DNA from 2 places in the Bradyrhizobium sp. CIR18 genome. Region 2 is predicted to be linked to the other one. Evidence: predicted binding sites of a transcription regulator. Region 2 holds the regulator's gene; the other holds the start of a gene.
The links. Region 2 encodes LexA, which represses DNA repair genes until DNA is damaged. Its sites were predicted from a motif close to TGTTCNNNNTGTGTTCNG; they were not measured.

Region 1: a site for LexA is predicted at 7,508-7,525, ahead of recA (recombinase RecA). Genes of this name have one in related genera too.

What each region holds. Positions count from the first base shown of each region.
Region 1 is NZ_JACIHF010000001.1:1,538,318-1,549,819, reverse strand. It holds gene GGD65_RS07655 (hypothetical protein) at 1-65, opposite strand, end outside; gene GGD65_RS07650 (hypothetical protein) at 230-454, shown strand; gene GGD65_RS07645 (pyrroloquinoline quinone-dependent dehydrogenase) at 468-2,504, shown strand; gene GGD65_RS07640 (PilZ domain-containing protein) at 2,549-2,791, opposite strand; gene GGD65_RS07635 (HdeA family protein) at 2,974-3,267, shown strand; gene GGD65_RS07630 (PaaI family thioesterase) at 3,405-3,869, opposite strand; gene GGD65_RS07625 (hypothetical protein) at 4,244-4,540, shown strand; gene GGD65_RS07620 (hypothetical protein) at 4,663-4,917, shown strand; gene GGD65_RS07615 (DUF6894 family protein) at 4,927-5,160, opposite strand; gene GGD65_RS07610 (hypothetical protein) at 5,314-5,511, opposite strand; gene GGD65_RS07605 (DUF2798 domain-containing protein) at 5,870-6,127, shown strand; gene GGD65_RS07600 (hypothetical protein) at 6,795-6,962, opposite strand; gene GGD65_RS07595 (hypothetical protein) at 7,118-7,318, opposite strand; gene recA (recombinase RecA) at 7,618-8,706, shown strand; gene GGD65_RS07585 (hypothetical protein) at 8,814-9,800, shown strand; gene GGD65_RS07580 (hypothetical protein) at 9,810-10,808, shown strand; gene GGD65_RS07575 (hypothetical protein) at 10,864-11,502, shown strand, end outside.
Region 2 is NZ_JACIHF010000001.1:654,778-666,279, reverse strand. It holds gene GGD65_RS03250 (ComEC/Rec2 family competence protein) at 1-636, shown strand, start outside; gene GGD65_RS03245 (hypothetical protein) at 739-1,389, opposite strand; gene GGD65_RS03240 (GAF domain-containing protein) at 1,603-2,544, opposite strand; gene GGD65_RS03235 (hypothetical protein) at 2,763-3,197, opposite strand; gene lexA (transcriptional repressor LexA) at 3,726-4,427, opposite strand; gene glp (gephyrin-like molybdotransferase Glp) at 4,603-5,814, opposite strand; gene GGD65_RS03220 (hypothetical protein) at 6,042-6,248, opposite strand; gene GGD65_RS03215 (HAD family phosphatase) at 6,418-7,047, opposite strand; gene GGD65_RS03210 (alpha-hydroxy acid oxidase) at 7,056-8,189, opposite strand; gene GGD65_RS03205 (S41 family peptidase) at 8,544-9,881, shown strand; gene GGD65_RS03200 (EAL domain-containing protein) at 9,972-11,502, opposite strand, start outside.

The DNA.
Region 1 (11,502 bases), 880 kb from region 2:
AAGCCGCAGGCGCCGAGCGCGAGCGCGCCGGCGAGCAGCGCCGCATGAGCAATGATCCGTAACATCCGTGAAGGTCCCCTGCGGGCCAACAGATAGGCAGGAATGCGATCCGGCGAAGTCCCCGGCGATCAAGATTTGCTGAAGTCTCCAGGAGGTCCTGGAACTCGCGGCATTTCATATTCCGGAATTGCAGGCTAAGTTTGTACCCCAGACGAGGGGGGTTGCATCAATGAGGATTTTGGTCATCGCGGCTGCGGTCATGGCGCTGACGGTTGCACCGGCGCAGGCGCAGGGCCGGCGGCCACCCAATGAGGCAGCTAAACCGGCGGACAACAAGCCCAAGGTCGACGAGAAAGCCTACAAGGCCGCGCTTGAGCGCATTCCCGAGCCCAAGGACAAGTACGACCCGTGGGGCGGAGCCCGCCCGAGTGAACCCGCCAAGAAGCCGAAATAGGGCGAGGTGAGCGTTGCGGACCGGCCTGCGATTTCCGATCGGGCTCGTTGCGCTGCTGTTGATCGCCGTGCGGCCAAGCGCGGCCTGGGAGAGTTGGGGCGGCGATGCCGGCGGCTCGCGCTTCTCGCCACTGCAACAGATCACGCCCGACAATGTCGGCAATCTGGTTCGGGCCTTCGAATTCCGCACCGGCGATCTCGCGGTGCGCCCGCCGCAGGTGATGCGGCGAACCAAATTCCAGGCAACGCCGCTGTTCGTCGAGGACAGCCTGATCTTCTGCTCGCCCTTCAACGAGGTGATTGCGCTCGATCCCGGCTCGGGCGCGCAGAAATGGCGTTATGATCCGAAGATCGCGACCAATCAGCGTCCCGCCAATCGTTACGTCTGCCGCGGCGTCACCCATTGGACCGACGATGAGGCGTCCGCGAATGCCGCCTGTCGATCGCGCATCTTCATGGGCACGAACGACGTCCGCCTGATCGCGCTCGATGCGAAGACGGGAATTCCCTGTGCCGGTTTCGGCAATGGTGGCGAGGTGAAGCTTGATATCGGTATTGCCTTGGAATGGCCCGGCGAGTTCCAGATCACCTCGCCGCCCGCCGTTGGCCGGGGTGTCGTCGTGGTCGGCTCCTCGATCTCCGACAACCGACGCGTCGATGCGCCGAACGGCGTCGTACGTGCGTTCGATGCGCGCACCGGCCGGGCGCGCTGGAGCTTCGAGCCGCTCAAGCGTGACGGCATCGAAGCCGGGCACGCCAATGTCTGGGCGCCGATGTCGGTCGACACGGCGCGCGGCCTGGTGTTCCTGCCGACGTCTTCGCCGTCGCCGGATTTCTGGGGCGGCAAGCGGCCGGGCAACAACGAGCATGCCAATTCTGTGGTCGCATTGCGCATCGAGACCGGTGAGCTCGCATGGGCATTCCAGACGGTGCACCACGACGTCTGGGATTACGATCTGGCGGCGCAGCCGACGCTTGCGCGCCTCGATGCGGGAGACGGCCAGCGCGACGTCGTGATCCAGCCGACCAAGCAAGGTTTTGTCTTCGTGCTCGACCGCGACAGCGGCAAGCCGGTCTGGCCGGTGGAAGAACGCGCGGTGCCGCAGGGCGGCGCGGAAGGGGAAACGTTGTCGCCGACGCAGCCATTTCCGACGCATGTGCCGGCGCTGACATCACAGGCGATCTCGACCGACGACGCGCTCTCGCTGTTGCCGGAACTGCGCCCCTCGTCCTGCGAGCGCCTGTTCACGGAGGCGCGCAACGAGGGTCTGTTCACGCCGCCTTCCGTGCGGGGCACGCTGGAATTTCCCTTCACCGGCGGCGGCGTGAACTGGGGCAGCGCGGCCTTCGATCCGGTCCACCAGATTCTCTACGCCAACACCGGGCGCGCCGTTCATCTCATCAGGCTGATCCCGCGCACGGAGGCTGCCGGATTCAATCCGCCGCCGGGGCATGATTTCGGCCAGCAGCGCGGCGCGCCGTTTGCGATGTCGCGCGCGGTGGCGATGTCGCCGCTCGGTCTGCTCTGCAACAAGCCGCCCTGGGGCGAGATGGTTGCGGTCGATCTGAAGGCCGGCAAGATCCTCTGGCGTTCGACCGTCGGCACCACCGAAGACCTGGCACCACTCGGCGCGCCGCTGCCTTGGGGCGCGCCTCTCGTCAACGGAGTGGCGGTCACGGCAGGCGGCCTCGTCTTCACCGGCGCGATGGATGCTTATCTGCGCGCCTTCGATGCGCGAAGCGGCAAGGAGCTGTGGCAGGGACGGCTGCCGGTGCCCGGCGTCGCCAATCCCATGACCTATCTGTGGAAGGGCGAGCAATATGTCGCGATCGGCGCCGGCGGCCACTCCGAAGTCGGCACCTCGATCGGCGACAGCGTGGTCGCGTTCCGCCTGGCGCGGCCGGGCGAGGCGCCGACATTGTGGTCGCGCACCATCGATCGTCCCGGTGGACGATTTTTCGGAGCATCCGCGGCGATCGGAATCGCAATCGCCGCGCTCGTGATCGCAAGCCTGCGCTGGCGTCGCCGTCGTCGTATCACGCAATCATAATCGTGTTGTGGATGTGATGCGAACGTTCGTTCACATCGCGCGCGCTATTGCTCGAAGGCGAGGCCGACGCGCTTGTCACTGCGCCAAACTGTGCGACAATTCCGCACGAAATCGTCGCGCGCGATCGATAGCGTGAACGATTGCGGCAATGTGACGGGGGTGTCGAGGTCGATCGCCGCGCCGCCCGCCGACATGTTTCGCACGGTGCAGGGGATGCCGCTGCTTTCGAAGGTGATCGTTCCACCCTTGAAAACACGGTGCCGCTGCGCTGCACGCTTCTCGATCATCCGCGTTGGTCCAACATGATGATTGTGAAGTAATGCATAGAAATTACGTTGAACTAAACTCAATACTGGCGCTACTTGCACAGCGCTTCAGACTTCGTTTACGACGTTGACGCGGAGAATCTCTCCGCCGACTTTCCCCACACGCACTTCTTTTATGGCGCTACGCGCCGATGGAGATACTGATGAAGACCACGCTTTCGATTTTGCTCGCCGCAGCGTTCTCGCTGTCGTCGATGCCCGCCCACGCCGTCAAGTGGGACCTTTCGACCATGAGCTGCAAGCAGTTCCTCGAGAGCGGCGAAGACAACATCCAGGTTGTGCTGACCTGGATGGACGGCTGGTACAAGGGCGACGAGGACAACGCGATCATCGACACTGACGTGTTCATCGAGAACGCCAAGAAGTTCGGTGCCTATTGCGGAAAGAATCCGACCGCCAGCATTGTCACCGCGGCCGACGAAGTGCTCGGCAAGTAATCTTTGAAGCCACCTTTGAAGCTTGCCGACTGAAGCGCGGACGCAATCGCGCTTTCCATCTCTCGCTTTGATGAGAACGTGATCGAGAGCCGCGGTGCGCTTTGCGCCCACGCGGCTCTCTTCTTTTGAGATGCTGCTCAGCCCGGCAGCATCGCGAACGCGCTCGATACCATCGCGATCGGTTTGTTGTCGGTCGCCGAGAGCAGCGTGACGCGGCCAAAGCTCATGGTGCGCCCGAGCCGCACCACGCGCGCGTCCGCCAGCACGTCCGACGAGGAGGCCGCGCGCATGAAATGCGTGGTCTGGTCGACCGTGGTCATGGGGCGGTAGCCGCGATTGGCCGCGAGGTTCGCGATCACCATCGCGGTGTCGGCGAGCGCCATCAGGGCCTGGCCGCAGACCATGCCGCCGTTCCGGCACAGCCGCTCCGAGAACGGCATGCGCAGGAGTGCGCCGGGCTGCCAGTCCGGCGCATCCGCCGGCTGCACGTGCTCGAGGCGCTCGACCGCGAGATTGAGATCCTGGACCCAGGGCGCAATAATCTCGCCGAGGATGCGTCTGGCGTCGGAGAGGCCGAATTCGGTGTCTGGCTGCATTTGCATTGCTGGCGCGCTCTCCTGTATTGCCGGATGTTTCGGCCCATTGTGCGCGCATCGGCGCGGCAAAGTCACCCGGTCTGGGGCCGGTCCCATCGGCTTGAAAATGCCTGACTTGGCCCGATATGATGGCTTGCTCGGGGTATGGGTGGATGATGTTGCGTCGGTGTGTCCTCCTCTTTTGTATGGCCGCGCTCGGCCTCGCGCTGAGCGGGTGCACCAAATGCGGTCCGATCTGGGACGACTGGCTGCATGCGCCGAAATCGTGCAGATCGGATCGGCTCTAGGCGCCCCGGACGGCCTCGGCGGTCGCGACCGGCCGCGACAAGGATGACCAGGCGCGGCGAACCGTGCCTCCATGGATGATCAAGGAGTAGACGATGAAGCTTTTCCGTTTGGCCGCGGTGCTGGCCGTGCTGGCGGGACCTGCCTATGCGCAAATGCCCAATCTGAATTTGCTGCAGGACGCCCCGAGCAAGACCCCCGAGGAAAAGGCCGCGGAAGCCGAGCGTGACAAGGCCTATAAGGAAACGCTGAAGAAGATCCCGGATTCCAAGACGTCCAACGATCCCTGGGGCGGCATGCGCTCCGATCCGCCGAAGCAGCCGGCGGCGCCGAAGGCCTCGGCCGCAACCAGCGCGCCGAAGAAGTCCAAGAGCGGCACCGCCGCCAACTGACGAGCGGCGCCAGCTGACCGCAGCTCCATCCGGGGGCGGCACAACGCCTTCGGGAGGGGACTCCTCTTCGTCCGGCCCACGCCCTACATTTGGCTGGAGCGTAGCGCGTAGAGGAGGAGGACATGGCCGATCGTCCGCGGGATCTCGCCGAGCGGATGGCGGGCCGGCGCAAGATCGCCGGCAAGCCGGGCCAAACGGTCGGCGACGGCTATCTGCGCGAGACCTTCACGCTGCCGCGCGCGGCGGCACGGGAAAGGGCGCAGGCCTTCTTCGCCCGCTACCCCAAGGCCGGCTATATGAGCGCGGTCGAGACCTGGCGCGAGCTGCCCGGCGGCGACATCGAATTCACCATGCGGCGGCTGCCCAGCGCGGATTGAAGCTGCTTGCTAGTCGAGGGTTTCGGCAACGATGCGGATCCGGAACACGGGCTCCTTGGCCTCGTCCAGCAGCTCCATGTGCCATTCGGAATTTTCCTGGAGCTTGCGGGCAATGCCGGCGGTCATGTCGGCGCAGACATTGGTCATCTCTTTCCAGGCCGAATCGCGATCGGCGAATTCCGTCGCCTGGTCCGCGCAGCCCGAATAACGGCCATTCCGGATTCGAAAGAAATACAATGGCATGGCTGGCACCGATCGCGCGCGTGATGGCCTTGCCCCCAGGGCCATGAGCGCGCGCAGTCCAATCCCAAACCACTGTCAGATCAATTCCGGGCGGCTACGGATGATGTTCCGCCGCCAGCCGCGGCGGCACAAGGCGCCATCCGACGCCGACCTTCATCCGGCCGGTTCAGTCGGCCCGGCCGATCGCTTCAGCTCCCGATCGATGCGCAGCTGCACGCGCCGGATCGCCAACAGATCGATTTTCGTCTCGGTCTTGCCGGTCTTGACCTGCTCGCCGATGCGGAACTGCCATTGCCAGATTCCGGGAATCGCCGTCTTGGCGACAGTGAATTCGATGCCCCTGTGATTCATGGTGACCTCCCCACGATTCACTCTCCATGTCTGCAAACATGTTGGGCGTCCCAATATTCCGGAGACAAGCAAATTCTGTCGGTAAGCCCCGGATAGTTCGGGGATATCTCGAAAGCGCGCGTGCGCCGAAACAAGCGGAGCCGGCTTTCGAAAGACGCCGGGCCGTGAGACAGTAAGGCTGTCGTATACCCGTGGTTCTCCGACCATGAACAAAGTTCCTGGGCTGCACCCGGCTGCGCCGGTACGCCGATCGGACGGGGCCGCGGGGGGCCCCGCCGAGGATCACTGATTTCCCTGCAAGCGGCGGCATATGCCTTGCTTGGTCTGAACGACGGCAAGAAACAACATGGGCCCGGTCATGCTCGGCATTCCCCGCCGCTACAGTCATTTCGTCTTCGGAATCATCCAGTCCGGACTGACCTCGCTGATCGCGGCGGGGATCGCCAGCTTGCCCGCCGGCAGCGCGATGAGCTTCGTCGGGCACTGGATGGTGTCGTGGCTGATCGCATGGGCCGCGATGCTGCCGATCGTTCTGCTGGCTGCGCCCGCGATCCGCACTTTCTCGCTGCTCCTGACCCAGGAGGAGAGAGATCCGCGAACCGCCCGGCACGGATGAAAAAGCCCCGCCTGGGGAGAGCCAGGCGGGGCAAAAAGTTATTGGAGGCTGAGGTGCTGGGCTGCAACACCATAGCCACATCATTCTAGCCGGCTGCGCTTACGGCAGCCTGACAGGCGGCGGATTTCCGGGCCGAGCGTCGAGGCCGCAGACTGGCCCCGCACCGGTCCCAATTTCGACATCCGTTCGCACAACTGCGGACACACCGGTCGGCAAGATTCCACATCGTTCGGCGCAGCCATGGGGGAAACGTGGCACGCCGACCACGGGGTGGCATCATGGATAACGTAGAGCGGTCATTCGCCGCCGCGACAGCGGCTGGCTTCGTGGTGCTGGTGATCGGCCTCGTGCTGCTGGCGCTGCTTTAAAACAGGCGCGCGAGCGGCAGCCTTTCCGCGGATGACGGGTTACGAGGCATGCCGCATTCTCAAAACTGGAAAACAACCCCATGCACAGTAGGCGGCATGGAAATTCGGTTGTTCATTCAGTGACTTATGAGTAGTGTTTAGATACCGTCATTGCGCGCGATGCGCCCCGTGGAACCGCTCAAATCGACTCGAGCTGCGCTGCCGACACCTTGCGGTGATCGGACGACTGCTTCCCGCCGCCGCCAGCCGCATCGCCGGCGCGCCCTTGTCAGCTTCGGACGCCGGCCCCCGGGCCAGGTTTAGTGGATCTTGATTTCGTTCAGGGGAAGGTGGAGCTCGGCGGCGCGCTCTTGGCGGTCCTTCTTGCGGAACTCGTTTTCCGCGCGCTCGAACTTCATCAGCTCCTCCTGCGCCGCCTCCAGCAGGGGATTGCGCCTGATCGTGTCGCGGTTCGTGTTGTCCGTCATGACTGAGATCCCCAAAGTTGCGGTCCCATCCTGGAGAAGGCCCAAGACCGCGAAAAGGTTCGGTGCCGCAGGATTACGGAATTCTGACGGCGGCCGGGCCATGCGTCTTTGATGCGCGTCAGCTTCGGCCGGGCAATGACGTTGCGGCAGCCCTGTTATTTCGGCGGTTGCAGCCCGGGGGATATGACCCAGTCGTGCAGATGATTGGCGACATCGGCCTGGCGGGCCTTCTTGAACAGGGCGTCCCGCTCGGGCCCGGGCGGAAGCCTGGAGGCCTGCTCCTCGACCTGCTTCACCCAGGCGGAGAGTCGATCTTGAAGCGTCAGCTGCTGCTTGAAACGTCGCCGCTTGAGCATGGCGCGCTCCTTTCCGTGCGAGGAAGGCGGGAGCGCAATCGGGCGTTCTCATCACCGATAGTGGCCACGGTTCGTGCGGTGATGGCCCATTGAGGACCATTAACGGACCGGCGTCTGTCCAGTTGTGTGCACAACGCGAATGAGGAGGGGGACTGGGGGGATGCTCACGGACACCCCCCAAATCCGCAAAAGAACATATTGCGAACCTAGAACAAATAGGGTACGCTACTTTTATCGACGAGCCGCCTCGCCAATCGTTTGTCCCTCACGCGAATCCTCGCCATAAGGAGCACGACCCAATGTCCGCCACTGCCCTGCGTATCGTCGAAGGATCTTCCATGGACAAGAGTAAAGCTCTGGCCGCCGCGCTCTCTCAGATCGAGCGCCAGTTCGGCAAGGGCTCGGTGATGAAGCTCGGCAAGAACGACCGGTCGATGGACATCGAGGCGGTGTCGTCAGGCTCGCTCGGGCTCGATATCGCGCTCGGCATCGGCGGTCTGCCCAAGGGACGCATCGTCGAGATCTACGGGCCGGAATCGTCGGGCAAGACCACGCTGGCGCTGCACACGGTGGCGGAAGCGCAGAAGAAGGGCGGCATCTGCGCCTTCATCGACGCCGAGCATGCGCTCGATCCGGTCTATGCCCGCAAGCTCGGCGTCAACATCGACGAGCTTCTGATCTCGCAGCCCGACACCGGCGAGCAGGCGCTGGAAATCTGCGACACGCTGGTGCGCTCGGGCGCGGTGGACGTGCTGGTGGTTGATTCGGTCGCCGCGCTGGTGCCGAAGGCCGAGCTCGAAGGCGAGATGGGTGATGCGCTTCCGGGTCTGCAGGCGCGCCTGATGAGCCAGGCGCTGCGCAAGCTGACGGCCTCGATCAACAAGTCCAACACCATGGTGATCTTCATCAACCAGATCCGCATGAAGATCGGTGTGATGTACGGCTCGCCCGAGACCACCACCGGTGGCAACGCGCTGAAGTTCTATGCCTCCGTCCGGCTCGACATCCGCCGCATCGGCGCGATCAAGGAGCGCGACGAAGTGGTCGGCAACACCACGCGCGTCAAGGTGGTCAAGAACAAGCTGGCACCGCCCTTCAAGCAGGTCGAGTTCGACATCATGTACGGCGAGGGCGTCTCCAAGATGGGCGAGATCCTCGATCTCGGCGTCAAGGCCGGCATCGTCGAGAAATCCGGCGCCTGGTTCTCCTATGACAGCCAGCGTCTCGGCCAGGGTCGCGAGAACTCGAAAGCCTTCCTGAAGGCCAACCCCGACATCACCGCCAAGATCGAGACCTCGATCCGCCAGAACTCCGGTCTGATCTCCGAGCAGATTCTGGCCGGTACGCCCGAGAGCGACGCCGACGGCGAGGAGCCGGCAGACGAGTAAGACGAACCGCGAAAGCTTTTCGCGAGGAGCGGGCGCTGAAGACGTTGAGTTGCCGACGTCGTCAGCGCCCGTTTCGTTTTGCGTTGTTGGGATCGGGTGGTGGTGTGATGAAGCGTCTGATCCTGACCAGTGCGGCCGGCGCCAATCTCGCCAAATCGAAGCTGGCCGAGATCGTCGTTCTGTTCTTTTTTCGCTTCACGTGGGGGCCGTTGCCTTCGTCCGACTATTTCGCAGCCTATTTCGGGGCGCAGTCAGGGACGCTCAGGCCGGGCGATCATTGGTCGGATTGGGGTACAAAATGGCCCTCCAAGTTCAAGGAACTCAGGAAGCTACCCTTTGCCGATTTTTGCGAGCGCTATGACGAGATCGAACTTTGGTTCGATCCGAGCCCAGACGATCAACTGCAGCTGATCTGGCTGCTCGACTATCTTGCCTCATACCCTGAGCTGCTGAAAAAACTCAGGTTGCGTCTGCTTGCATCCGATCTCTTCGATCTGAGAGACCGAGTTTCCGAAGTGTCCGCGTCGCATATTCCTATGGTGGATGTTCAGGCCCGTGAACTTAGCACTGCCAGAATGGCCTGGCAGGCCTATCGCACGCCGACGCCCGAGGCCTGCGCCAACCTACTTTGGAGCGATCTGAGCGCCTTGTTGATGTTGCGACCGGCATTGCAAGAGCTGTTGGCAGAGCTACCGTCATCCTCGACGGGTCTTGGTGCGACCGAGATGCGATTCCTGGAGCTGCTTTCCAGAGGATTTGCAAATACGAACGCCCTGTTTCATCTGCGCTCGCAGCGGCGCACGTACGTGTTCAGCGAATTTGATTTGGGTTCGCTGTTGGAGGGGCTCGCGCTTGGCCCCAGGCCCGCCGTAGCCGGTTTGGGCGATGAACTGCGTACAATCGACCACGGCAATCTAAGGGCTCGGCATGAGGTCTATCTCCGCAGCCGATTGTCGTTGACCGAGTTCGGGAAGGCTGTCCTGGCCCATCAGGAGGATTTCAGCCGATACAATCCGATCGACCGCTGGTGGGGCGGCACGCATCTGACCAATGATAAGCTATGGCGCTACGGCGCAGTCCTGACGAAACCCTGAGGATCCCGCATGACGCGGCTCATCGTGACGACCGATTCGTCCGCCGCCGGCGCGATACAAGGCGCCGGCCTTGGCGATCTCGTCCTTGCGATCGAGCGCCGGCTTGTCTTGGGGCCGCTGCCGTCTGATGCGGAACACCGGGCATTCTTCTCCCCGCGAACGACCCAAGCGCTCGGCCTGCACTGGCTGGACCACACCCCGGCCTGGCGTCTGGAAGGGTCTGGGGTGAGGGGGCGCGGACTGGTCGACCTGTTGTCCGAATGCGACACGGCCGAACTGTGGATGGGATCAGAGCCAAATGCACAGTTAATTCTGCTTTGGTTGCTCCATCATTGCAGCACCGAGAATGCGGCAGTTTCCAAGCTCTCGATACGTTACCTGGACTTTGCCGTGGGTGATGTCGCGCGGGAGCAACTTGTGAAGCTGAATCCGCCAATAGGAAAACTTGCGGAAGATCACCTTGAACTGGGCGGTCGCGCATGGTGCGCTTATTGCGGACCCACGCCGCAGGCCTGGTTCAACCTGCTTGAAGCGGACTTGAGTCCGCTTCCGCAGCTCGATCATTGCGTTGTTGACCTGCTCGAAGAGCTTCCAAACGTGACCAGCGGCCTCGGGACCACGGAGACACGGATGCTGCAACTCATCGCGCCGGGCGAAGTGCAGCCCTTTCACGTCTTCCCGGGACATCAGAAACCCAACGACCGGCGCGTGTACGATTACTGGGAGGTCGGCGCGCTGCTCGATGGACTCGCGCGATGTCCAGTGCCGGCCGTAGCCGGGCTGGAGGAGGGGCCATTCACGCTCGACATGCATGACGATGCTCGCCGTTTCGCGCAATACAAGCAGTCCCTAATGTCGCTCACCGATTTCGGGATGGCGGTGCTGACGGGAGAAGAGGACTTTCGGCGCCATAATCCGTTTCGCCGCTGGTGGGGTGGCACACTTCTCACCAGCGAACGGCTTTGGCGATGGGACGCCGAGCACCGCGCGTTGATCGCACCTGACTAAGGGCGCGCATGGCTCTCAGCGTTCCTGTACGCGAATCAATTTTTAAGAGGCGACCGTGTCTCATTTGATCTTATCCACGAACCACCTTGACGAAGACGTGCTTGCCCAGTCGCGCCTCGCGAATGTCGTGGTTGGATTCAATCTACGCTTCGTGTGGAGGAAATTGCCTCCCGAGGAACAACTATTGCTTGGGCTGGAGCGCCGATCGGCGAAGCACGGCAATCCTGGCGATCATTGGCTCGATGAGGCTTGTCGCGGCTCGCTGGAGGGGTTCGGAACGCGTGATATCGGTTTCTTCGAGCTGTGTGCGAAGTTCGACTCAATTGAAATCTGGGTCGACCCTCGACCAAACGATCAGCTTGTGCTGATCTGGCTGCTGGACCTGCTTCGCCCCTACAAGGAGATTACGACGAAGCTCAGTCTGGTGCACACAGATGATCATGTTGCGGACTATGCTCCGGAATCTGTCGCAAAATGGAAGCTGCCGGCCTTCAAGGTGACCGAAAACCATTTGGCCTTGGCACGCCGCGCCTGGCAAGCCTATCGGGCTGAAACGCCAAAGCCCTGCTTCGATCTTCTGATGACGGATCTGACGGCCCTGCCGAGACTTCGGCCGGCGCTCATCGCGTTGCTCGAAGAGCTTCCGGACAGTGTGACGGGCCTGGGTGCCAGCGAAATGGATATTCTGGAGTTT
Region 2 (11,502 bases):
GCGAGCCTGGGGGTCATCGTGATGGGCCTGTTGCGCACGCCCCTGCGCTGGGGCGGTGCCGTGGTGCTGCTGGTTTCCATCGGCTGGGGGCTGTCGGTGCGGCAGCCCGATATCCTGATCGCCGGGGACGGCGCGAGCGTCGCGGTGCGGGGCGCGGACGGGCGTTTGCATCTGATCAGGGCAGGCAAGGACAATTTCCTGCTGAAGGAGTGGTTGTCTGCCGACGCTGATCCGCGCGATGCCGGCAGTAGCGCGCTGGCGAGCGGCATATCGTGCGACGAGTCCGGCTGCGTGACGCCGCTCGCCGACGGACGGCTGGTCGCGCTGGCCTCGCGCATCGACGCGTTGGCGGACGATTGCAGCCGCGCCGCGCTGGTGGTGACGTCGCGGCCCGCGCCGCCGGATTGTGCCGCGATGGTGGTGGATCGGCAGCGGCTCGCTCGCCAGGGCGCGCTGGCATTGACGCAGCGCGGCGACGGCTTTTCGGTTCAGGCGGTGAGGGCGAGCGGCACGAACCGCCCGTGGTCACCGGCCGGTGTCGGCGAAGGTGATTTCGACAGCAGCCTCGTGCCGAAGGCGGCTCCCCGCAGCCGCGATGCAACGCCATCGGAGACCGACTTGCAGGCCGACGATTGATCGGACCGGTTACAGGTGCCAGCCAGCACGGCGTCGAGTATCGCCGTACAGCCGGCAGTGAAGGGCCGACCGTGACGAAGATAGCCAAAAAACAGCGAAATCTCACGTAGGCGTTTGGGGAGCTCTGACGAATTCGAGAAAGCGTTGCCCGAGATCGGTTAGGCGTACGTGCGCACTTGCCGTCTGCTCTTGAATAGTTCTTTCGCCGATCATCGATTGGTTGTTGCGGATCAAGAACGTGGAATACATGTCTGTCAGCAGAGCGTGCTTAAATTCAAAAGCCGATTGATCGTCGTCGACCACGAAGTCTTCCAGAGGGCCTGGTCGACTTGCAATAGCCTGAAGTAGCCGAACGTGCGCAGGCGTCATCCTGGCGAGCACATCAACGAGCTTGAGTCTCAGGCTCTCATCTAAGCTTGCAATCGCTGAGTTGAGAACGGCGTTTTGCAGGATCGTCTTTCTATCCGCGGTAGCCGACGTTGCCGCTAGGCGCACGGCGTCAAGAAAGGTCGCCTGAAACTGCGCATTTACTCTCAAATTCTCGGCCCGTAGCTGATCGAACGCCACCTGCAACTGGGTCGCTTGCTCGAAAATCCCGCGGATGAAATCGTCCCGACGTTCTTGGGCTGGGTCGCCAATGGCAAAAGCAAGAAATTCTACGAGTGGATTACCGACGACAGGCAGCAGGCCGACTGCAGCCCGCAGACCTTTGTTGAGAAAATCTTCCGGTCGATTGGAAAACGTTTCGTTCATCGTGCTTTCAGATCACGCAAGCGAATATTGTTCAGATTAAAATGGATCCTGCTCAACCTGATTCGCATCGTTAGTCCCATCTTGCCTCACAAGCAGAAGACATGGGAGCGAGATAGGGCAAAACAACTGATGAGATCGCAATAATTTCGGCGCTGATCAAATCGCCGGGAGCGCCGCCGTCGGCGGCCAACCTGCAGGCAAAGGATTGAGCGGCTACAGATACCAGGCCAGCACGGCCTCGAGCCTTGCGTTGCCGATGACTGGCAGGCCCACCATCCGGTCCAGCCCGGCTGCGCAGGCCTCGGACCCGGCGACCGAGCCGTCGTGGGTGAGATCGTCGCTGAGCGCCGGCATGCCGGTGGCCCAGGCGCCGCCGATGCTGCCTTCGCCTCGGGCGATGGATTTGTCCGCATAGCGTGCGGCAAGGTCGGTCTGCGCGCTGCAATCGCCGGCGCGAAAGACCAGTGCCGAACGGGCCTCGTTCGGGACCCAGATCTCGAAGCGTCGCGCAATCGGCGTTGCCTGCGCCGAGAGGAATGTCAAAACCCAGGTCTGGTCGGTGCCGGTTCGGTAGGGTACGCCGACCCCCAGATTGATCCCGACCTTGGCGGCGTCCTCCCAGCGCAGGAAGCTCTTGGCGTCGTGCAGGTCCTTGATGATCAGCGGCAGGCCCGCCTTCCAGGTGCGTCCGGGCAGGCCGAAGCCGCGAGGAAACCTGGTGTGGCGGGAGTTGAATTCGAACATCTCCGCCGCGCCGTAATAGCCGTCGACGAGGCCCATCTCGTGGGAGAGATCAGGATCGTTGTGCCAGAGCTCGATCGCGCCGACATGCGCCTCGTCGTCGCCGCAGAACAGCACCATCACGGCTTGCAGGAATTCGCCTGCGAACACCGGCACCGCCACGCCGCAGGTGAGGCCGGCCGCGACGGCCTGATCGGTTCGCTTGAAATAGGAGTTGGCGAATTTCGTGAGGATGACGGGATGGCCGCAGGCCCAGGCCTTGCCTGGAAGCCCCTCGTCATATCCGAAGTGCAGCTCTTCGCTGACGGCCTTGAACGCGGACAGCCCTTCATCGTAGAGGCCGCCGCCAAATTCCAGCCGCATGCGCGTCCGGTCAGGCACCCAGAGTTCAACGACGCGAATGAAGGTTTTCATCGAGCGTGTCCGCCGCCTCAAACCACGACAGCATCGGTCATTTGGCTGCGGAGCGGACGTTTAAAATTCAGGCAGCACGGCTCAAACTTCGTGCGGCGACGAGGCGAGGCGGCGGCGCTCGCCGATCGAATTTCATGAAACAAAAACCCACCGGGCTCGCCGGCCTCGGCCGGCGACGGCATTTCAATCCTGGCCCTCGGCCTATCGGGCGGAGGGCGTCAGCCGATCGGCAGTCGTGTGACCGTCGGGCGACTGTCGGCGATGATCTGCGGCTTGTGCTCGCGCTCGCCGATCGGCTGGGTCACCGGCAGTTGCAGCACGGTTGCGCGCTGGCCTTCGACCAGTTGCGTCACCAGCACGGATTTGCCGTCCGGGAATTCGATCGCGTCATGATGGCGATCGGGAATGTGCGGATCGATCTTGCCGAACTTGCCGACGCGGGAGTTGACGGTGCGCGTCCAGATCCAGCGGTTGTCGTAACGGACGTCGTCGGCGAAGGCGAGCTCCGTCCCCGGCAGCAGGCAGACCGCGACGGAGAGATCGGCTTCGGAGGCGAAGCCGCGCGTCGAGGTGCCGCGGAATGTTGTCGTAACGATCGTCTCGCCGACTTCTGCGGGGCGCGTCGCGACGGCATGCAGGCTGTAGTCACACATCGGGTGCTCCTCAATGCAGAGATAGCGACCCGCACCTCTTTCGGAGGCGCAGGCCCCTACCAGAGTGGAAGCACGTGACGGTCTGCTCGGTTGTAGGCAAATCTGCGGCTGGGATCCGCGAGCCCCGATCACATTATCTTTTCCATCTTTTCCGAATTTGTTAGGAACAAAGTCGGCTTCCGTGCATTTGGCAGCCGCGTCTCGACAACCGCGCGTGTCAACGACCGGCGGAGTGATGCGGTTGCGCGGCAACGCGATGCTGGTGATGCGATCAGCGTTGCTGCGGCTGCACTCAAACGAGCTGCGCATTTGGGCCGTCCCCCCTCGAACTCGAAAGGCCGCGAAGCGATGTTGCGTCGCGCGGCCTGCCGAGGATGTCGCGAAAGGAGGAGGGGCCGGACAATCTGTGCGATACCAGAAAGACTATCCAGCCGGAGCGGACCGTTATCCGCTCCAATCTCTGATCGGCGAGGCCGATCGAAGGCGCGCGCGAGGCGCTAAAGACTTCGGTATCGAGTACTTCCGGTATCAGTACTTGCGATAAAGCCCGATCAGCTTGCCCTGAATCTTCACGCGGTTCGGCGGCAGGATGCGCACCTCATAAGCGGCATTGGCGGGCTCCAGCGCGATCGAGGCGCCGCGGCGGCGGAAGCGCTTGAGCGTGGCCTCCTCGTCGTCGATCAGTGCCACCACGATGTCGCCGGTATCGGCGCTCTCGTTGCGCTGGATCAGCGCCATGTCGCCGTCGAGGATGCCGGCCTCGACCATGGAATCACCGCGCACTTCGAGCGCGTAATGCTCGCCGGAGCCGAGCATGTCGGGCGGCACGCTGATCGTGTGGCTGCGGGTCTGCAAAGCCTCGATCGGAGTACCGGCCGCGATGCGGCCCATCACGGGCACCGCAACGGGTCGCTCGCCCTCGTCCGCGGACGGGCTGGAGCTCGCGCGTAGCTTGCCGAGATTGCCCTCGATGACGCTTGGCGTGAAGCCGCGTCGGTTGCCGGCGGCAGCCTGGAGCTCCGGCAGCTTGATCACTTCAATGGCCCGGGCGCGGTTGGGCAGGCGGCGGATGAAGCCGCGCTCCTCGAGCGCGGTGATCAGGCGATGGATGCCTGACTTCGAGCGTAGGTCGAGCGCATCCTTCATCTCGTCGAAGGACGGCGGCACGCCGCTTTCCTTCAAGCGCTCGCTGATGAACCGCAGAAGCTCGTATTGTTTGCGCGTTAACATCTCGAACAAAGTCCCCCGGTTGATGTCGTTCGATTCCGAGACGATGAGTTCAGCGATAAGCCGCTACATCTCGAAACAAATCATGAACGGACACTATATGTTCGATATGTGTTCCGCAACTGCTTAATTTACCGTGAACAGAACGAAACTCACGGAATGCGTGTGGCGGCGCAGTTCAGACGGGGAGCCGCAGCACCTCGCAGGGGCTGCCGGCCTCGGCCTTCAGCGCAAACGGTGCGCGCACGAGAAGTACCTGTGCTGCAGCAAGATTCGCAAGCAGAGAGGAGTCCTGATGGCTGACGGGAAGGGCGACGAGCGCGCCATCGTCGCGCTTTTCCAGGCGCGCGCGCAGATAATCCTCGCGCTGGTCGTTGGCGCCGAGATCGCGGCCCAGCACGACGCGCTCGCGATGATGATGAATCACCGAACGGCCTGATAGCGCGCGAATCAGCGGCACCATGAACAGGAAGGCGCAGACGTAGGACGACACGGGATTGCCGGGCAGGCCGATGACGCCCATCGCCCCTAACCGCCCGTGCATCATCGGCTTGCCGGGCCGCATCGCGATCTTCCAGAACGCCATCGCGATGCCTTCGTCCTTGAGCGCCTGCTGGACCAGATCGTGGTCGCCGACCGATGCGCCTCCGGTCGTGACCAGGATGTCGGCGCCGCTTTCGCGCGCGCGGCGGATGCCGGCGGTGGTGGCCTCCAGCGTATCGGCGGCGACACCGAGGTCGATGGTCTCGGCGCCTTCGCTGCGGGCGAGCGCGTGCAGGGCATAGCCGTTGGAATAGACGATCTGGCCGTGCCCGGGCGTTGAGCCCGGCATCACCAGTTCGTCGCCGGTGGCGAGAATCGCGACCTTCGGACGGCGGCAAACGGCGAGCTGCGGGTGGTTCATTCCGGCGGCGAGGGCGAGATCGCGCTCCGTCAGACGGGTTCCCTTGCGCAGGAGAACGTCGCCCTCGCGGAAATCGACGCCGGCGGGGCGGATGTGCCGACCCACGATCGCGGCTTCCTTGATCGTTATGTGCTTGCCTTCGGCGATCGTGTCCTCCTGGATCACGACCGCATCCGCGCCGTCCGGAACGACGCCGCCGGTGAAGATCCGCACGGCTTCGCCGGCGCCGACCTTTCCCGTGAACGGACGGCCCGCCGCGACCTCACCGATCATTGTCAGCGTGGAATCCATTGTTGCCGCATCGGCCGCGCGCACGGCATAGCCGTCCATCGCCGACATCGCCTGGGGCGGCTGGGTGCGCCGCGCAGCGACGTCCTGCGCGAGCACGCGATGGTAGGCTTCGTCGAGTGAAACCATCTCTGCAGGCAGCGGCTCTGCACCCGCCAGCACCGCAGCAAGGGCGTCGGAAACCGGCATCAAGGCCACGGCGAAACTCCTGCTCGGCACGTTCGGATGAAATGTTCCGACAGTCTTCTAGCCGAGCGCGGGGGCAGAGGCAAAATGGCGGAGCGGGCAGGATTTATCCTGCCGCTTCCAGCCCAGGATGGAAGGCAGGCTCAGGCTTGGCGTGGCATGATCCAAAGAACGAGACCGATCGGCAGGAGGGTGGCCATGGCGAGGACGAGAATGACGAGCGCCACAGCCAGCATCGCTCAACTCCCGCTCGGCCGGTCCGGCCCGGCGTCCAGCGCGACGTCAGGAGCCTTCGGCCCTTGATCCTTGTCGGGCAGCGGATCGGCCTGGGATTTCAGGTCGGCGGCCTTGCTGATCAGCTTGGCGGAAAGGTCCGAATCCGAGGTGGTTCTTGCGAATTCAAGCAGGAGAGAGGCTTGCTTGGTGAGATAGGTTTTGCCCAGCACGTGCATAAGTCCGGTGTAGAAGTCCCAACGGACTCAAGAGTCCGCAAGGGGCCATTCCGTTCCCGGAACTCCGTACAAAAATACACAAAGCGCTCTGGTTCCTCATTTTGGGCAAAATTGGTTCCGGAAGACTTGGGCGACGTTGGCGTCTCCCGCTGCGCGGAGATCGTCAGATGCCCAATGCCGTCAAGGCGTTCCCGACGTCGCGCGGCGACGTCACATGCACCGCTGTCAGTCCGCGCGACCGCGCGCCTTCAACATTCTCGGCGAGATCGTCGAAGAAAACGATACGTCCTGCGGGCACGCCGATGGCGGCGACGACATGGTCGAAGGCTTCCGCATCCGGTTTGCGCAGGCCGATGCTGGACGACAGATATAGCGCGCGGAAATGGCCGAGCAGTTCGCCGTATTCCTTCGAGAAATAGTCGACATGCGGCCGGTTGGTGTTGGAGAAGGCGTAGAGCGGCATCTGCTTCGCCGCGCGCGGCAGCAGCTCGGCGATGTCAGGCATCTCGCCGGCGAAGATCGCGTTCCAGCCTTCCAGGAACTGGGCGTCCGAAATGCCGATGCCGAGCGAAGCACGCAGCGAGGCGAAATAGTCCTCGTCGCTGATCCTGCCGACCTCGTGCAGCCGGTAAGCCTCGTCACGCACATAGCGCGCGACGATGGCCTCGGGCTGGCAGCCGGCATGTCCCGCCCAGCAGGCGATCGCCTTGGAGAAGTCGATGTCGAGCACCACGCGCCCGAGATCGAACAGCAACGCATCCGCGCTGCCGGGAGAAAGCGAGTTCACTTGCATCCTTTCACTCAGTATCGATAGGGATCGTGGTCGAATAGCGGGAATGCGCTGAACACGCTCGGCGCGTTGGTGGCGGTCGCCGGATGCAGGCAGGATTTGTCGACCTCGGCAAATGACGTGGCGCCCAAAAGGCCGAGGCAGCGCAGCACTTCGTCCTCCAGCAGCTCCAGCATCCGCGCGACGCCGGCCTCGCCAGCCGCCGCCAGCGCCCAGCATTGCAGCCGGCCGATCCCGACCATGTCCGCGCCCGCCGCGATCGCCTTGACGATGTCAGTGCCGCGACAGACACCGCCGTCGACCATGATCTTGGCGCGGCCCTTCACGGCCTCGACGATCTCGGGCAACACATGCATGGCGCCGCGGCCGTGGTCGAGCTGGCGGCCGCCATGGTTGGAGACGTAGATCCATTCGACGCCGTGATCGATCGCGATCAGGGCGTCCTCGGCGGTGGCGATGCCCTTCAGGATCAGCGGAATCCTGAACTTGTCCTTGATCATCTTCACGGTCCGCCACTCCAGGCCCTTCTGGAAATCGCCGCCGGTGGCACGCAGGCGGCTTTCGCGAACGTAGCGCTTGGCGATGTCACGCTCACGACGGCTGTAATGGGCGGTATCGACGGTCAGGCAGAAGGCGGCATAGGCGCTCTTCTCGGCCCGGCTGACGACATCGGCGACAAAGGCGTCGTCGCCGCGGACATAGAGCTGATAGAGCCGCAGCGCATCGGGTGCGGCTTCGGCGGTCTGCTCCAGGCCGGGCTCGGACACCGAGCTCAGCATGTGCGCTGCACCGAAGGTGCCGGCAGCGCGCGCGACGCTCGCCGCGCCATCCGGATCGAAGATCTCGAGCGCGCCGACGGGGGCGAGCACCACCGGCAGGCGCATCCTGCGACCGAACTGCTGAACCGAGCCGTCGACCTTGCGGACGTCGCGCAGCACGCGCGGGCGGAAGGCGATCTCGTCCAGCGCCATGCGGTTGCGGCGCATCGTGGTTTCGGTCTCGGCGGCGCCCACGATGTAGTCCCAGGCGTTCTGGTTGAGGTTGGCCCGCGCTTTCCGAATGAATTCGTGCAGGTTTTGGAACGGCTCGTTGCTGGCGCCGAGCTCGACGTTCCGTTCCGGCCGGATCCGGGGTGCTTCGTTCATTGTTATCCTCCCGAGAATTTGAAGCCTTGTGTCATCGCCTAACCCGTCCAGCGTTCCAAAACCATCCTAAAATGGCATGGCTGCGCGGCGTGGACGGGCGCACCGATTGCCCCTTTAGGTACCTTTGGGGGCGGGCCAGTCCTGCAACGTTGCCAAAAGTTTAGGCCCGAACGAAGCGATTTTTGCGGTGTACCGGTCGGCGGTGCATCCCGGCCTTGAAGAAACCAGAATGGTATTGTGAGAAGTGGATTGGATCGCCAATTGCATGGCGCTTCCCAAGTCTGCTTCCCAAGTCTCGAGAGACGAGCCCAAGCAAGCTCAAGCGAACCGCCAAGCAAAAAGGCAAGCCCATTCATGCGGAAAACCCTGCTGTTCCCTCTGGGCGCGCTCACCGGAGCGTGTCTCACCCTTCTGGTCGCCAGCCCGCACGGTGGTGTATGGGCGGCACGGGCGGCAGCGAGCGCGGACAATGCCTATTCCCAGCTCAACCTGTTCGGCACGGTGTTCGAGCGCGTCAAGGCGAGCTATGTCGAGAAGCCCGACAACGCCAAGATGATCGAAGGCGCGATCACGGGCATGGTGACCTCGCTCGACCCGCATTCGCGCTACATGAATGCGAAGGCCTGGACCGAGATGCAGGAGACCACCTCCGGCGAGTTCGGCGGCCTCGGCATCGAGGTCACGATGGAAGACGGCCTCGTCAAGGTCGTTTCGCCGATCGACGATACGCCCGCCTCGAAGGCAGGCCTGATGTCCGGCGACCTCATCAGCAAGATCGACGGCGAGGCCGTGCAGGGCATGACGCTCGAGCAGGCCGTCAACAAGATGAAGGGCCCGGTCGATACCAAGACCAAGCTCACCATCGTGCGCAAGGGCGCTGACGCGCCGCTCGACGTCGCGATCACGCGCGAGATCATCCATGTGCGCCCGGTGCGCTTCCACGTCGAGAACGGCGACATCGGTTATATCCGCGTCACCTCGTTCAACGAGCAGACCACCGACGGCCTGAAGAAGGCGATCGCCGCGATCTCCAAGCAGGTGCCGCAGGAGAAGCTCACCGGCTACGTGATGGACCTGCGCAACAATCCGGGTGGACTGCTCGACCAGGCTGTGTCCGTGTCGAGCGCCTTCCTCCAGCGCGGCGAGGTCGTCTCGACCCGCGGCCGCAGTCCGGAAGAGACCCAGCGCTTCACTGCGCATGGCGGCGACCTCACCAAGGGCAAGCCGCTGGTGGTCCTGGTCAATGGCGGCTCGGCCTCGGCTTCCGAGATCGTGGCCGGCGCGCTGCATGACCACAAGCGCGCGACCATCATCGGCACGCGCTCGTTCGGCAAGGGGTCGGTGCAGACGGTCATTCCGCTCGGTGCCGGCAATGGCGCGCTGGCGCTGACCACGGCGCGCTACTACACCCCGTCGGGCCGCTCGATCCAGGCCCAGGGCATCGCCCCCGACATCGAGATTTTGCAGGATGTGCCGCCGGAGCTGAAGGGCCGCATGGACACCATGGCGGAGTCCCAGATGCGCGGGCATCTCTCAGCCGGCGAGGGTGGCGAGCAGACCGGATCGCAGTCCTACGTTCCGCCGAAGGAGGAGGACGACAAGGCCCTGCATGCCGCGTACGACTTCCTGCACGGCGTGAGCGCGAATGCAGTGGCCGCAAAGCCCGCGTCGAAGGCTGCAGTGCCGAACTAGGTCTGGCGGCCTCCAGACATCGATCGCCCGGGAGTGGATGTCCGCTCCCGGGCGATTTCGTTTGGGACCTTAGCGGTGTCCGCAGCGGGCCTAACTCGCCTCGCGGCGGCGGGCTTTCGCGCCGCCGCGCTGGGCGAGCCGGCTGCGATGCAGCGCAAACAGCTCCAGCACCTTGTCGGCGGGCTTCGCGGCGCTGAACAGATAGCCCTGCATCTCGGAACAGCCGAGCGCGCGGAGCAGACGCTGCTGCTCCTCGGTCTCGACGCCCTCGGCCGTGGTGGTCATGCGGCGCGCGGCCGCCAGATTGACGACGGCCTGGACGATGCTGGCCGAGCCGTCGGGGCCGGCGATGTCGTCGACGAAGCAGCGGTCGATCTTGATCTTGTCGAACGGGAAACGGTGCAAATAGCTCAGCGACGAGTAGCCGGTGCCGAAATCGTCGAGCGCGATGCGCACGCCGATGGCGCGCAGCTGATGCAGGATCGCCAGCGCCGTGTCGTCGTCGCGGATCAGCACCGCCTCGGTGATCTCGAGCTCGAGCCGGCTCGCCGGCAGGTTGGAAGCAGCGAGCGCCGCCATGATCTTCAGTGCCAACGTGCCGCTCTTGAACTGCACCGGCGAGACGTTGACGGCGAGGCGGATATCGTCGGGCCAGTTCGCAGCGTCCCGGCAGGCGGTCGCCAGCACCCATTCGCCGATCTCGTTGATCAGGCCGGTATCTTCGGCGATCGGGATGAACTCTGCCGGCGAGACCATGCCGCGCGCGGGATGGCGCCAGCGCACCAACGCCTCGCAGCCGGTGATGCGATCGTCCTTCAGGCTGAGGCAGGGCTGGTAATAGACCTCGAGGCCGCCGTCGCGCCCCCCTTGGGCGATGGCGTGGCGCAGGTCGCTCTCGAGCTGCCGGCGCTCGCGGACCTTGGCATCCATCTCCGGCTCGAAGAAGCGATAGGTGCGGCGTCCGGCGGACTTGGCGGCGTACATCGCCATGTCCGCGTTCTTGAGGACCTGGTCGAGCGCCGTGCCGTGTTCCGGCGCGAGCGCAATGCCAATGCTGGCGTCGGTGGTGAGATGGTGGCCCATGCAGTCGAACGGCGCGCGGATGGCGGCGAAGACCCGTGCGACGAGCTCGTTGACCTGGTCGAGCGATGCCACCGCGCTCTGGACGATGGCGAACTCGTCGCCGCCGAGCCGCGCCACGAAATCCGCCGGGCCGGCACAGCGGCGGAGGCTTGCGGCAATCGATTTCAGCAGCTCGTCGCCGACGAGATGGCCGAGCGCGTCGTTGACGCCCTTGAACTCGTCGATGTCGATGTAATGCACCGCGATCTGTTCGTCGTTGCCGACTGCGGCCAGCTCTTCGCGCAGATGCTCGTGGAACATGGTGCGGTTCGGCAGGTCGGTCAGCGCGTCGTAATGGGCGAGGTGGGTGATGCGCTCCTCGATCCGGCGGCGCTCGGTGACGTCCTCATGGGTTGCGACCCAGCCGCCGTCCGTGAGCGGCTCGTTGAGGATGTGGATCGAGCGGCCGTCGGAGGTGTCGACCACCATGGAATTGCGCGTATGGACGCCCTTCAGCACGCGCACGACATAGTCGTCGACGTCGCCCGTGAACGAGCCG